Regions from separate parts of the Mesorhizobium sp. P160927 genome, predicted to be linked through region 2. Evidence: predicted binding sites of a transcription regulator. Region 2 holds the regulator's gene; each other region holds the start of a gene.
What was found. Region 2 encodes PhoB, which activates phosphate uptake and scavenging genes when phosphate is short. Its sites were predicted from a motif close to TGTCATNNANCTGTCAT; they were not measured.
Positions count from the first base shown of each region.

Region 1: AC3CB8_RS16895 (RNA degradosome polyphosphate kinase) is a predicted target of PhoB. The motif match lies at 2,710-2,726, and genes of this name have one in related genera.
Region 3: AC3CB8_RS27250 (acid phosphatase) is a predicted target of PhoB. The motif match lies at 3,385-3,401, and genes of this name have one in related genera.

Region 1 covers NZ_JBYMDW010000001.1:3,486,804-3,491,624, forward strand. The annotation lists gene AC3CB8_RS16875 (amino acid ABC transporter ATP-binding protein) at 1-325, shown strand, start outside; gene AC3CB8_RS16880 (TIGR02117 family protein) at 445-1,110, shown strand; gene AC3CB8_RS16885 (FAD-dependent monooxygenase) at 1,129-2,367, opposite strand; gene AC3CB8_RS16890 (zinc-finger domain-containing protein) at 2,378-2,623, opposite strand; gene AC3CB8_RS16895 (RNA degradosome polyphosphate kinase) at 2,791-4,821, shown strand, end outside.
Region 2 covers NZ_JBYMDW010000001.1:246,145-250,965, forward strand. The annotation lists gene xylF (D-xylose ABC transporter substrate-binding protein) at 1-51, opposite strand, end outside; gene AC3CB8_RS01215 (ROK family protein) at 318-1,553, shown strand; gene phoB (phosphate regulon transcriptional regulator PhoB) at 1,556-2,245, opposite strand; gene phoU (phosphate signaling complex protein PhoU) at 2,265-2,972, opposite strand; gene pstB (phosphate ABC transporter ATP-binding protein PstB) at 2,998-3,801, opposite strand; gene pstA (phosphate ABC transporter permease PstA) at 3,798-4,649, opposite strand; gene pstC (phosphate ABC transporter permease subunit PstC) at 4,653-4,821, opposite strand, start outside.
Region 3 covers NZ_JBYMDW010000001.1:5,559,945-5,564,765, reverse strand. The annotation lists gene AC3CB8_RS27270 (cupin domain-containing protein) at 1-205, opposite strand, end outside; gene petA (ubiquinol-cytochrome c reductase iron-sulfur subunit) at 521-1,081, shown strand; gene AC3CB8_RS27260 (cytochrome b) at 1,098-2,399, shown strand; gene AC3CB8_RS27255 (cytochrome c1) at 2,427-3,296, shown strand; gene AC3CB8_RS27250 (acid phosphatase) at 3,446-4,141, shown strand; gene AC3CB8_RS27245 (alpha-hydroxy acid oxidase) at 4,319-4,821, shown strand, end outside.

The sequences.
Region 1 (4,821 bases), 3.2 Mb from region 2:
GGGTCAGCTTTCCGGCGGCCAGCAGCAACGCGTGGCGATCGCCCGCTCGCTGTGCATGAACCCGCGCATCATGCTGTTCGACGAGCCGACCTCGGCGCTGGACCCGGAAATGATCAAGGAAGTGCTGGAAACCATGGTGGGTCTGGCCGAGGAAGGCATGACCATGCTGTGCGTCACCCACGAGATGGGCTTTGCGCGGAAAGTCGCCAACCGGGTGATCTTCATGGATCAGGGCCAGATCGTGGAGCAGAACACGCCGGCCGAGTTCTTCGACCATCCGCGCCACGAACGCACGAAGCTGTTCCTGTCGCAGATCCTGCACTGAGCGGACTGACGCCAACTCGAGAAAGCCCGGTCGCGCCGCGGCCGGGCTTTTTTTGCCTCTGGCCGATCGAATAATGATCTTCTTCATTGAGCCGCGAATGGACACGCGAAGCCGCGCCGATGAGAAAACTCCTGCGTTTCCTGGCCATGCTGGTTGCAGCACTGGTGCTCGCCGTGTCGCTCGGCACGCTGGTGCCGCGCCCGCTCTGGCCGGCAGCCGCAGCGGGCGAGGGCATCATGCACATATTGGTGCTGAAAAATCCGATCCACACCGACATCGCCATTCCGGTGGATGACGAGGTGCGCCGGCGCTTCCATTTTCTGGCCGATGCCGGCCTGCCTTCAGATGCGCCCGATGTGCGCTACCTCGTCTTCGGCTGGGGCGGGCGCGCCTTCTACCTGGAAACGCCGACATGGTCGCAATTGAAGGCGCTGCCCGCATTCAAGGCTTTGACGCTCGATGCGTCGGTGATCCATGTCGACGTCGCCGGCAATATTCCCGAGCCGCACCCCGATGTCGCAGGCTTCGACGTGGGCGAAGACCGTTTTGCCGCATTGCTCGATTTCATCGAAGCGAGCTTTCAGCAGGGGCCGAACGGCCCGATCGTCGTCGACAATGCCGGCTACTCCAATTTTGACCGCTTGTATGAGGCGAATGGCCATTTCAACGCGCTGATCGGTTGCAACACCTGGACGGCGGCTGCACTGCGCACTGCCGGCCTGCGCACCGGCTGGTGGAACCCGCTGCCGGTTTCGCTTGGGCTGTCGATGCGGCTGTATAATTAGCTTTGCCGCTGGCTCCTTTCACCGAGGGATGATCCGCTGCTGCTCCCACCCGTAAAGCCAGTCCAGATCGGCTGCGAGCTTCTCTCCCGGTCGCGCCGCCAGAAACAGATTGCGGGCCAACGCCACCGGGCCATGGGCATGCCAGGCAAGCCGGTTGAGCGCGCCGCGACGGATGACCTTGGCGATGCGCGACCGCCGCAGGTTCTCCCAGATGATGAGGCTTTGCGTCAGGTCGCCGGGGATGTCGGCGACGAGGTTGGCCAGCGTCGCGGCGTCCTCGATCGCCATGGCAGCACCTTGCGCCGCGAACGGCGTCATCGCGTGCGCGGCGTCGCCGATCAGCGCGATGCCTTCCGGCACAGTCCAGCGTCGCTGCTCGACCGTGTGGATGGGGAAGGCGGTCCACGGGCCAGCGAATTCCACTAATTGCGCCAGCGCCGGCGCGGTGCGGCGCATGGCGCCCGAAAGGATGGCGGGGTCGGCACTGCGTGACCACCCCTCGGCGATGCGCTCGCCCCGGGTGAAGGCGGCAAGGTTGAAGGCGCTACCCCTGCTGACGGGGTAGGCGACCATGTGGAATCCCGGGTGCAGGAAGGTGGTGACGCAGTCGGTGGCGCCGATCGCGGCGAAGGCTCGCCCCGCCTCGTTGTCCGCGCTCACCGTCGCCCGCCAGGCCAGTTCGCCGGAGAAATGGCTGTTCGCGAAGCCGGCTCCGCTGCCTGGACTGGCAAACCTCCGCACCGCTGACCAGACGCCATCGGCGCCGACCAGCAGAGATCCTTGGATATCGATGACCTTGCGGCCGACCCCGTCTGTCCTGGTGATAACGAGTGAACCGGAGGCCACGCTGCTGACCTGCGCACCGGTGGTGAGATGGATGTCGGGCAGTTGCGCAACGCGCCCCATCAGGGCGTCTTGCAGATCCGCCCGGTGCGCCAGGAGATAGGGCGCGCGCCAGCGTTCCTCGCCGGCTCCGCCAAGCGGCACGCGTGCCAGTTGGCGCAGGCTCGCGGCGTCCTTCAGCACCACGGCTTCCGGCCGGACGGCATTGGCAAGAAGCGTGTCGAGTACGCCAAGCTGGCGCAGTATGCGCGTCGCGTTAGGAGAGAGCTGGATGCCGGCGCCCGCCGCTTCGAGGCGCTGCGCCTGTTCGAACACCCTCACGGAATAGCCGCGTTCGGCAAAGGCAATCGCTGCTGTCAGCCCGGCGATGCCAGCCCCGGCGATCACGACCTGCCGGGACTGCGTCTCGCTCATGATCGGAAGGTCAGGCGGCCTGGTCGATGTAGAGACAACCCGCCGGCAGCGTTTCGGTCGCCTTCAGCTTCGGCGAATAGCGATAGAGGGTCGAGCAGTAAGGGCAGACTTTCTCATTGTCGTCGCCCATGTCGAGAAAAACATGCGGATGGTCGAAAGGCGGGTTGGCGCCCGTGCACATGAATTCCTTGACCCCGATGTCGATCGCCGGGTGGCCCGCATCGTTCTGGAAATGGGGAATGGAACCGCCTGCCATCGTCGTCTCCTTAACGCAGTCGCTCTGCATCTGGATCATATCAAGTCTGTTTGCAAGTTCGATGAAATCAAACTGTCGCAAAAGCCTGTCAGAGAACTGTCGCAAAAGCCTGCCACAGGATAAGTTAAGCCGGTTAACCGGCTGAGGCGGGCGGAAGAGCAGGAATCATGAACGAACTGAAGCCGGTACAGAGCGAATTCAACAATGTCGCGGCAGCGAGCCCGGAAGGCAATCCGGACCGCTTCGTCAATCGCGAATTCTCCTGGCTGCAGTTCAATCGCCGCGTTCTCGAGGAATCGCTGAACACCCATCACCCGCTGCTGGAGCGCGTCCGCTTCCTGTCGATCTCGGCCGCCAATCTCGACGAATTCTTCATGGTGCGCGTCGCCGGCCTTGCCGGCCAGGTGCGCGAAGGCATCGTGCTGAAGAGCCCGGACGGACGCACTCCCGAACAGCAGCTCGAACAATTGCTGCGTGAGGTCGAGCGGCTGCAGGAGGACCAGCAGAAGAGCCTGTCGGCCCTCACGGTGCTGCTCAACAAGGAAGGCATCGAAACCATCACCCGCGACGCGCTGACCAAGGACGAGAAGGTCTGGCTGGAAGACCATTTCCAGGAGCAGGTGTTTCCCGTGCTGACCCCGCTCTCGATCGACCCGGCGCATCCGTTCCCGTTCATTCCCAATCTCGGCTTCTCGATGGCGTTGCAGCTTCGCCATCGCAAGAATGGCGAGGAGATGAGCGCGCTCTTGCGCCTGCCGGTGGCGCTGAAGCGCTTCATCCGCCTGCCGGACCGCAAGCACCATGTCCGCTTCATCCCGCTGGAGGAGGCGGTCGGCCTTTACATCGGCAAGCTCTTCCCCGGCTACGAGGTCAAGGGTTCCGGCACGTTCCGCATCATTCGTGACAGCGACATCGAGGTCGAAGAGGAATCGGAAGATCTCGTGCGTCTGTTCGAAACGGCGCTGAAGCGCCGCCGCCGCGGTTCGGTCATCCGAATCGAATTCGACAAGCTGATGCCCGGGGAATTGCGCGATTTTGTCGCCGGCGAGCTTGGCGTCTCGTCGAGCCGCATCAGTGTGCTCACCGGGCCGCTGGCGCTCAGCCAGATCTCCGAGATCGTCTCCGTTCCCCGCGACGACCTGAAATTCATCCCCTACAACCCACGTTTTCCCGAGCGTATCCGCGAGCATGGCGGCGACTGTTTCGCCGCCATTCGCGAGAAGGACATCGTCGTCCATCACCCCTATGAGTCGTTCGACGTGGTGGTGCAGTTCCTGCGCCAGGCAATGGCCGATCCCGAAGTGGTGGCGATCAAGCAGACGCTCTATCGCACCTCCAACGACAGCCCGATCGTGCGTGCTCTGGTTGATGCGGCCGAAGCCGGCAAGTCGGTGACGGCGCTGGTCGAGCTCAAGGCGCGTTTCGACGAGGAGGCCAACATCCGCTGGGCGCGCGATCTCGAACGTGCCGGCGTCCAGGTCGTGTTCGGGTTCCTCGAACTCAAGACCCACGCCAAGATGTCGCTGGTGGTGCGGCGCGAGGACGGCAAGCTGCGCAATTACGTCCATCTCGGCACCGGCAACTACCACCCGGTCACCGCGCGCATCTACACCGACCTGTCCTTCTTCACCACCGACCCGACGATCGCCCGCGATGTCGCCCAATTGTTCAATTTCATCACCGGCTATGCCGAGCCGACCGCCGAGATGCGGCTGGCGATCTCGCCGTTCACGCTGAGGAACCGCATCCTCCAGCACATTTCGGACGAGGTCACCCATGCGTTGGAGGGACGGCCGGCGCGTATCTGGATGAAGATGAACGCGCTCGTCGATCCCATCATCATCGATGCGCTCTACGATGCAAGCCGCGCCGGAGTGGAGATCGACCTCGTCGTGCGCGGCATCTGCTGCCTGCGGCCGCAGGTGCCGGGCCTGTCGGAAAACATCAGGGTCAAGTCGATCGTCGGCCGGTTCCTCGAGCACAGCCGCATCTACTGCTTCGGCAACGGCCACGGCCTCCCGTCGGACGAGGCGATCGTCTACATCTCCTCGGCCGACCTCATGCCGCGCAATCTCGACCGCCGCGTCGAGACCATGGTGCCGATCACCAATCCAACTGTGCATGAACAGATTCTGGGCCAGATCATGCTGGGCAACATCATGGACAATCAGCAAAGTTTCGACGTATTGGCTGATGGA
Region 2 (4,821 bases):
CGTAAGCGACATGGCGACACCCGCCAGAATGGCGACTGTGAATCTCTTCATGATATCCTCCCTGCGCCCGCGTGTGGCGCGACCAAACTGGCCCCAAAGGCCGGCACGAAGGCCCTATTTTTTCGAGCCTCGAAAAAACACTGGTCCATCGCCGGAACCCTGTCAACATCGATTATGACGGATTTTGAGGTGCCGGAAGCCTTTTTTCGAGCCTCGCAATAAATAAATGACAGCCCCAGCCGCTTCTGCCAGTATTCGACCTGTTGCCGAGGGTGTTCGAGGAGGCGTCAAGAACCGCGGCGACGGGGAGGGAAATCATGTCGGTCGGAATCCGCCACGACGATCTGCGCCGGCGCAATCGCGCAATGGTGATTGGGGCCGTGCGCCGGGGTGGCCAGCCCTCGCGCACCGAGATCGCCGCCACCACCGCCCTCAGCCACTCGACTATATCGGCCATATCAGCCGACCTGATCGGCGAAGGTATCCTGAGCGAAGGCAAGCCGAACGAGGCCGGCTCACTGAAACGCGGCCGGCCGCAGGTTGGCCTTGGCCTCAACCCCGAGGCCGCGGCGGTCATGACCGTGGTGCTGTCGCTGAATTTCCTCTCCGTCGCCGTCATCGACTACGCCGGCCAGGTGATATCGGAGGAGCAGCGCCGGCTGGACACGCTGACCATGTCGCGCGAGGCGCTGATCGGCGAATGCGTGGCCATCGTCCGGCGCCGCCTCGAGGATCCCGACCTCGACGTCGCCAGCATCGCCCGCATCGCGCTGGCGATCCAGGGCATCACCGACACCGAGGCGCGCGCCATGCTGTGGTCGCCGATCACGCCCCAGACGGACATTGCCTTCGCCGATATACTCGAAGCCGAATTCGGCATCCCCGCCACCATGGAGAACGACTGCAACATGATGGCGGTGGCGCTGCGCTGGCGCGACCCCGAGCGCTACCGCGACGACTTCATCGCCATCCTGCTCTCGCACGGCATCGGCATGGGCCTGGTGCTGAAGGGCGAGCTGTTCACAGGCACCCATTCCTCGGGCGGCGAGTTCGGCCACATGATCCATCGCCCGGGCGGCGCGCTCTGCCGCTGCGGGCGGCGCGGCTGCGTCGAGGCCTATGCCGGCAACTATGCCATCTGGCGCAATGCAGGACAGATGGGTGAGGACGCCAAACCGGTCGACGTCAGCGACGCCGACATGCGTGCATTGGCGGCCACGGCGCGCGAAAGAGACGGACCGGAACGCGAGGCCTATCGCAAGGCCGGGGAGGCGCTGGGCTATGGGCTTGGCAGCCTGTTCGCGCTGATCGATCCGGCGCCCGTTGCGATGGTCGGCGTCAGCGCCGCCGCCTTCGATCTGATCGAGCCGGCCTTGCGCGAGGCCATCGCCCAGACCGCCGGCGGCCAGCATTCGACGTCGATTTCCTTCGATACAGAGCCGAACGAATTGCCGCTGATCCGCGAGGGCTGCGCCATGCGCGCGCTCACCTTCGTCGACCAGGAGATCTTCGCGCCGGGCATGCAGGTGAGATCCGGCAAGAACGTGGCCTGATCTCAATCCTCGCGGATCGCGTAGCCTGCGCCACGGATGGTGCGTATCACATCGGGCATGCGGCCATTGTTTACCGCCTTGCGCAGGCGGCCGACATGCACATCCACGGTGCGCTCGTCGATGTAGATCGTCTCGCCCCAGACATTGTCGAGCAACTGGCTGCGCGAGAATACGCGGCCGGGATGGCGCATCATGAACTCGAGCAGGCGGAACTCGGTCGGTCCGAGCCGGATCTCGCTCTTCTTGCGATAGACCCGGTGCGATTCGCGGTCGAGCACGATGTCGCCGACCTTGAGCACGCTGGACAACACTTCCGGCTTGGCGCGGCGCAGCAGCGCCTTGACCCGGGCCATGAATTCCGGCGTCGAGAACGGTTTGACCAGATAGTCGTCGGCGCCGGTCGAGAGGCCGCGCACGCGGTCGCTCTCCTCGCCGCGCGCCGTCAGCATGATGATCGGCAACCGCTCCGTCTCGGGCCGCATACGCAGGCGCCGACAGAGTTCGATGCCGGAAACCGCCGGCACCATCCAGTCGAGCACCAGGAGGTCGGGCACGTTTTCCTGGAGGCGGATCTCGGCTTCGTCGCCGCGTGTCACCACCTCGACCTGGTAACCCTCGGACTCCAGATTGTAGCGGAGGAGCACGCCCAGCGGCTCCTCGTCCTCCACCACCATGATGCGTGGCGCGATCATCGATTGATCATCCCTGCCGTCAAGCCGCCGGCACCGACATCGCCGTCTCGTCCTGCTTCGGACGGTTGGCGGGCAGTTGCGTGCCGGTCAGCACATAATACGCATTCTCGGCAATGTTGGTCACATGGTCGCCGATGCGTTCGAGATTCTTGGCGCAGAACAAAAGATGCGTGCAAGCAGTGATGTTGCGGGGATCCTCCATCATGTAGGTCAGGAGTTCGCGGAAGACCGAAGTGTATTTGACATCGATGCGTTCGTCGTCATTCCTGAGCTTGGCGAGGGCGGCGGCATCGCCGGCCGCATATTCCTCGACCACGCCCTGCACCTGGATCAGCACCAGCTGCGCCATGGAGTCTATGGAATGCGACAGGTCGCGCGGCGTGGCGGTGAGGCCGACGGAGCCGACGCGCTTGGCGATGTTCTTGGCAAGGTCGCCGATGCGTTCGAGATCGCCCGCCATGCGGATCGAGCCGACCACATGACGCAGATCGTCGGCCATCGGCTGGCGCTTGGCGATCAGGGTGATGGCGCGATCATCGAGTTCGCGCTGGCGCGCGTCCATGATGGCGTCGTCGGAGACGACGCGCTGTGCCAGCGCGTTGTCGGAATTCAGCAGCGCCTTGGTGGCGCCGCCGACCATAATGCCGGCGAGATCGCCCATGTCGCTGATCAGCCTGCTGATCTGTCCGAGATCCTCGTCGAAGGCTGCGACTGTGTGTTCGGCCATGATCCTGGTCCTCGTATGCGTGAGATCAGCCGAAGCGGCCGGTGATATAATCCTGCGTGCGCTTCTCGCGAGGCGACGTGAAGATCTTCTCGGTCTTGTCGAATTCGACCAGCTCGCCCAGATACATGAAAGCCGTCTGCTTCGAGACGCGCGCGGCCTGCTGCATGTTGTGGGTGACGATGACGATTGTGTAGTCGGCTTGCAACTCGTCGATCAATTCCTCGATCTTCGCGGTCGACAATGGGTCGAGCGCCGACGCCGGCTCATCGAGCAGGATGACCTCCGGCTTCACCGCCACCGTGCGGGCGATGCAAAGCCGCTGCTGCTGGCCGCCGGACAGGCTGAGGCCGCTGGCATTGAGCTTGTCCTTGACCTCGTTCCAGAGCGCGGCGCGTTTCAACGCCTGCTCGACACGGCCGTCCATCTCGGCCTTGCCGATCTTCTCATAGAGCCGGACGCCGAAGGCGATGTTCTCATAGATCGACATCGGGAACGGCGTCGGCTTCTGGAACACCATGCCGATCTTGGTGCGCAACAGGTTGAGGTCCTGCGAGCGGTCGAGAACGTTCTGGCCGTCGAGCAGCACCTGACCCTCGGCGGTCTGCTTGGGGTAGAGCTCGTAGATGCGGTTGAAGACGCGCAGCAGCGTCGACTTTCCGCAACCCGACGGTCCGATGAAGGCAGTCACGCTGCGCTCGGGCAGCGACAAGGTGATGTCCTTCAGCGCCTTCGACTGGCCGTAGTAGAAATTGAGGTTCTTGACCTCGATCTTCGCCTTGGCGGCTGCCTCGGCGGCAATCGTCATGTCTGGAGACAACATCTGGCTCATTTGTCCTCTCTGCGTCCGGTCAGGCTGCGCGCGAAGATGCTGAGCGCGAGAACCGTCAATGTGATTATGAGTGCGCCGGTCCAGGCCAGTTGCTGCCATTCCTCGTAGGGGCTGAGAGCGAACTGGAAAATGGTGACCGGCAGGCTGGCCATCGGCGCGTTGAGGTTGCTCGACCAGAACTGGTTGTTCAGCGCCGTGAAAAGAAGTGGCGCGGTCTCGCCGGAGATGCGGGCGATCGACAGCAATATGCCGGTGACGATGCCGGACAGTGCCGCGCGGTAAGCGACCGACTTGATGACCACCCAGCGCGGCGCGCCGATCGCGGTGCCGGCTTCGCGCAAGGCGTTCGGCACCAGGTTGAGCATGTCCTCGGTGGTGCGCACGACCACGGGGATGACCAGGATGGCCAGCGCGACGGCGCCGGCGATGGCCGAGAAATGCCCCATCGGCCGCACCATCAATTCGTAGACGAAAAGGCCGATGATGATCGACGGCGCTGACAGCAGGATGTCGTTGATGAACCGCACCACGGTGGTGAGCTTGGAGAAACGGCCATATTCGGCCATGTAGGTGCCGGCGAGGACACCGATCGGCGTGCCGACGATGACGGCGATGACGGTCATCACCACGCTGCCATAGATGGCGTTGAGCAGGCCGCCCGCATCGCCGGGGGGCGGCGTCATCCGCGTGAAGACGTCAAGGGACAGCCCGGCGGCGCCTTTGTAGACCAGCGCGCCGAGGATCAGTGCCAGCCAGGCAAGCCCGATGCCCGCGGCGACGACGCACAGCGTCATCATCACCGAGTTTCTGGTCTTGCGGCGGCTGTGAAGCGACGAGGCTGTCGACATCGGTCAGGCTCCGGTGCGGGCGTCGATGCGCATCAGCATGTAGCGTGCGATGGCAAGGATGAGGAAGGTGATGACGAACAGGATCAGGCCGAGCGCCACCAGCGAGGACGTGTAGAGATCGCCGACGGCTTCGGTGAATTCATTGGCGATGGTCGCGGAGATTGTCGTTGCC
Region 3 (4,821 bases), 5.3 Mb from region 2:
GGTCGCCGACCGTGAAGAGGCCGGTTCCCTGGCGGATGATGAAGATCTCGGCATAGGGATGGGCGTGCAGCCGCGGGCCGCCGCCGACGTCGGGCAAGTGATTGAAGATCAGGCAGGAGTTTGAGCCGTAGGCACCGCACTGCAGTTCGCCCTTCCAGTCGTCGGAACGAACAGCCCATTGCTCGCGATCGATGACGTGCGCCATGCGAAGGAGGATAGATCACACCGGCGCCCTGTGTCGAGGCAAGCTGGAGCCTGGGATTTTGCTGATATTTCCCGGTTGTTTAGCCGCCTGTTGCAGCCATTCGCCGTCCCGCCGGATACTAGGGGATTTTGTCCCCGCGACAATCTGCCCTTGTGCCTTCACCCGTCTGGACAAAAACGGGCTTCACGCATAAACCGAAGTCCAAATGCCGGAGGAATTCGCTAGCCTGTTCGCCATGCGCTGTCGGGTTGGCGTGATTGAGCGGGGAACAAGGCTCGGCCCCCGGCGCGGAAGAGGCGAAAGGATCAGGCACCCGTGAGCGCAACCGACATCCACGATCCCAATCGTCGAGATTTTCTCTATGTCGCCACCGGCATGGCCGCGGTGGTCGGCGCCGGTGCCGTGGCCTGGCCGTTCATCGACCAGATGCGCCCCGACGCCTCGACGCTGGCGCTCGCTTCGGTCGAGGTCGATGTCTCCTCGTTGACGCCTGGAAGCTCGCTGATCGTCAAGTGGCGCGGCAAGCCGGTCGTGGTGCGCAACCGCACCGAGAAGGAAATGAAGGACGGCGAGGCCGTCAGCCTCTCCGATCTCAAGGATCCGATCGCCCGCAACGCCAATTTGGCGTCCGATGCGCCGGCGACCGACGCCAACCGCACCACGCCCGGCAAGGAGGCCTGGATGGTCATGGTTCAGGTTTGCACCCATCTGGGCTGCATCCCGCTCGGCCAGGAAGGCGATTTCGGCGGCTGGTTCTGCCCGTGCCACGGCTCGCAATACGACACGGCCGGCCGCATCCGCAAAGGCCCGGCGCCCGAGAACATGGCGATTCCGGTATTCAAATTCATTTCCGACACCAAACTCCTTATCGGTTGAGGCAGGGGATATTTCGATGAGCGAGGGACACTCGACCTACACGCCGAAGACCGGTATCGAACGCTGGTTCGACGCCCGCATGCCGCTGCCCAGGATGGTCTATGACAGCTTCATCGCCTATCCGGTGCCGCGCAACCTGAACTATATGTGGACCTTCGGCGGCATCCTGGCGATCATGCTGGTGGCGCAGATCCTGACCGGCATCGTGCTGGCCATGCACTATACGGCCGACACCAATCTCGCCTTCGGTTCGGTCGAAAAGATCATGCGCGACGTGAATTCCGGATGGCTGCTGCGCTACATGCACGCCAACGGCGCCTCATTCTTCTTCATCGCCGTCTACCTGCACATCTTCCGCGGTCTTTATTACGGCTCCTACAAGGCGCCGCGCGAGCTGCTGTGGATCCTCGGCTGCATCATCTACCTGCTGATGATGGCGACCGGTTTCATGGGCTATGTGCTGCCATGGGGGCAGATGAGCTTCTGGGGCGCCACTGTCATCACCGGCTTCTTCAGCGCCATTCCGCTGGTTGGCGACTGGATCCAGCAGCTCCTGCTCGGAGGCTTCGCCGTCGACAATCCGACGCTGAACCGCTTCTTCGCGCTGCATTACCTGCTGCCGTTCATGATTGCAGGCGTCGTCGTGCTGCATGTCTGGGCGCTGCACGTCGTCGGCCAGTCGAACCCTACCGGCATCGAGGTCAAGTCGAAGACAGATACCGTGGCCTTCACGCCCTACGCGACCATCAAGGACGCGTTCGGCATGATCGTATTCCTGTTCGTCTTCGCCTACTTCGTCTTCTACCTGCCGAACTATCTCGGCCATCCGGACAACTACACGGTCGCCAACCCGCTTAAGACGCCGGCCCATATCGTCCCGGAATGGTACTTCCTGCCGTTCTACGCGATCCTGCGCGCCATCACCTTCAACATCGGGCCGATCAATTCCAAGCTCGGCGGCGTGCTGTGCATGTTCGGCGCCATCGTCATGCTGTTCCTGGTGCCGTGGCTCGACACCTCCAAGGTGCGCTCGGCGGTCTACCGGCCCTGGTACAAGCTGTTTTTCTGGCTGTTCGTGGCCGATGCCATCCTGCTGGGCTGGCTGGGCTCGCAGCCGGCGGAAGGCAGCTATGTGTTCATGGCGCAGATGGCGACGCTGTTCTACTTCGCCTTCTTCCTGATCGCGCTGCCGGTGCTCGGCTTGATCGAGACACCCCGCAGGCTGCCGAACTCGATCACTGAGGCGGTGCTCGAAAAGAACAAGGGTGGCAGCGGGCATCCGGCGGGCGCCACGGCAGCACCTGAGACCAAGGGCTGAGCGGTAGAGAATCTAAGGGGATTTGGCATGAAAAAGATTCTCACCTCGCTTGCGCTGATCGGCCTCGTGGCCGCCTGCACCGGAGTTGCAGGCACCTGGGCGTTCGCGGCCGAAGAGGCGCACAACGCGGCGGCGCCGCATTTCCCGATCAACGAGCCGAAGGAAATGAGCTGGAGCTTCACCGGCCCGTTCGGCACCTATGACAAGGCGCAGCTGCAGCGCGGGCTGAAGGTCTACAAGGAAGTCTGCTCGGCCTGCCATTCGATGAACCTGGTGGCGTTCCGCACGCTTTCGGACCTCGGCTACAGCGACGCGCAGATCAAGACGCTGTCAGCCGAATACACGATCCATGACGGCCCCAACGATGCCGGCGACATGTTCGACCGTCCCGGCAAGCCGTCCGACCATTTCCCGGCACCATTCGCCAATGAGGAAGCCGCCGCTGCCTCCAATGGCGGTGCGGCGCCGCCGGATATGTCGTTGCTGGCCAAGGCGCGCGGTGTCGAGCGCGGCTTCCCGCAGTTCGTTTTCGATATCTTCACCCAGTATGATGCGGGTGGTCCCGACTACATCCATTCGCTCTTGACCGGCTACGACCAGACGCCGCCCGCCGGCATGGTCATCCCCGAAGGCACGCACTACAACCCGTACTTCATGTCCGGCGTGTCGCTGAAGATGCCCAAGCCGCTCTCCGACGGCCAGGTCACCTATGACGACGGTTCGCCGCAGACCATCGACCAGTATTCCCGCGACGTGGCTGCCTTCCTCACATGGGCTGCCGAGCCGCACATGGAAGACCGCAAGAAGATGGGCTTCCGCGTGCTGGTGTTCCTGCTTCTGTTCGGCGCCCTGGTCTACCTGACCAAGCGCAAGGTGTGGGAAGCCGTTGCGCACTGAGCGATGCCGCATCCTGGAATTCGCAAAAGGGCGCCGCGAGGTGCCCTTTCTGCTTTTTGAGTGGATTGCGCCCTCCACGTCGCGGCGGTGTCACATGGCCGTCACCACACATCGCGATCCTGCGGCGCTCTCATCAAAGGATCACGCCCATGAAAAGATACGCATCGCTTGCGGCAGGCCTGCTGCTGCTCGTCGTTGGTTCCACGGCCCGCGCCGAAGACGCAAAACCATTCATCACGAACAAGGATGTCGACCTGACGATGATCCTGCCGCCGCCGCCAGCCAATGATTCGGCTGAGACCAAGGCCGAGCTTGGCGAGGTGCTGACCATGCAGGTCACGCGCACGCCCGAGATGGAAGCCCGCGCCATCGCCGACGCCGAGGAAAACGTCTGGCGTTTCGCCGATGTCATGGGACCGAATTTCAACAAGGACAAGCTGCCGAAATTCAGCGCCTTCTTCGATCGCGTGGTGGAGACCGAAGGCGCCGTCGTCGATCCGGCCAAGGATGTCTGGAAGCGCCCGCGTCCGCACCAGCTCAGCGATCTCGTCAAGCCGGTGGTCAAGCTGTCGAGCTCCGGTTCCTGGCCGTCCGGCCATGCGACCGTCGGCACGATGATGGGCATCATCCTGTCCGACATGGTTCCGGAAAGGCGTGCTGAGATCATGGCGCGCGCGGCTGAGTTCGCCCACAACCGCATCGTCGGCGGTATCCACTATCCGTCCGACGTCGAGATGGGCAAGATTTCCGGCAGCGTCATCGCCGCCGTCCTGCTCAACCGGGATGATTTCAAGGCCGAGTACGACGTGGCCAGGGCGGAGCTGCGTTCCGATCTCGGCATGTAGCCTTCCGCGGGAAATCGACTGGAACGGAAGGGGCGCTCGATGCGCCCCTTTTTCATGCGGACTGCCTCCGCTGGGCGCGCGAGCCGCAATTAGCCCGTTGGCATGGGGGCACCGGATTGATATTCGACGCCTGAACGGCGGCGAGGCCCGTCCCGATACAGTGTTTGGAATTCGATGATGCGGCTGCAGGACTGTCATAACTTTTCCGATTTCCGCCGCATGGCGCAGCGCCGCCTGCCGGGGCCGATCTTCAATTATATCGACGGGGCGGCGGACGATGAAGTCACCTATCGCCGCAACACCGAATCGTTCGAGCGTTGCGACCTGGTCCCGAACGTCCTGCGGGGCGTGAGCGAGGTCGACATGTCGGTGACGGTGATGGGCCAGAAGCTGGCGATGCCGTTCTATTGCTCGCCGACCGCCTTGCAGCGACTGTTTCACCATCAGGGCGAGCGGGCCGTCGCCAAGGCGGCGGCCAAATATGGCACCATGTTCGGCGTCTCATCGCTCGGCACCGTCAGCCTCGAGGAGGCGCGGGCAATCAGCAGCAGCCCTCAAGTCTACCAGTTCTATTTCCATCGCGATCGCGGTCTCAACCGGGCGATGATGCAACGCGCCAGGGATATCGGCGTCGAGGTGATGATGCTGACCGTCGACAGCATCACGGGCGGCAACCGCGA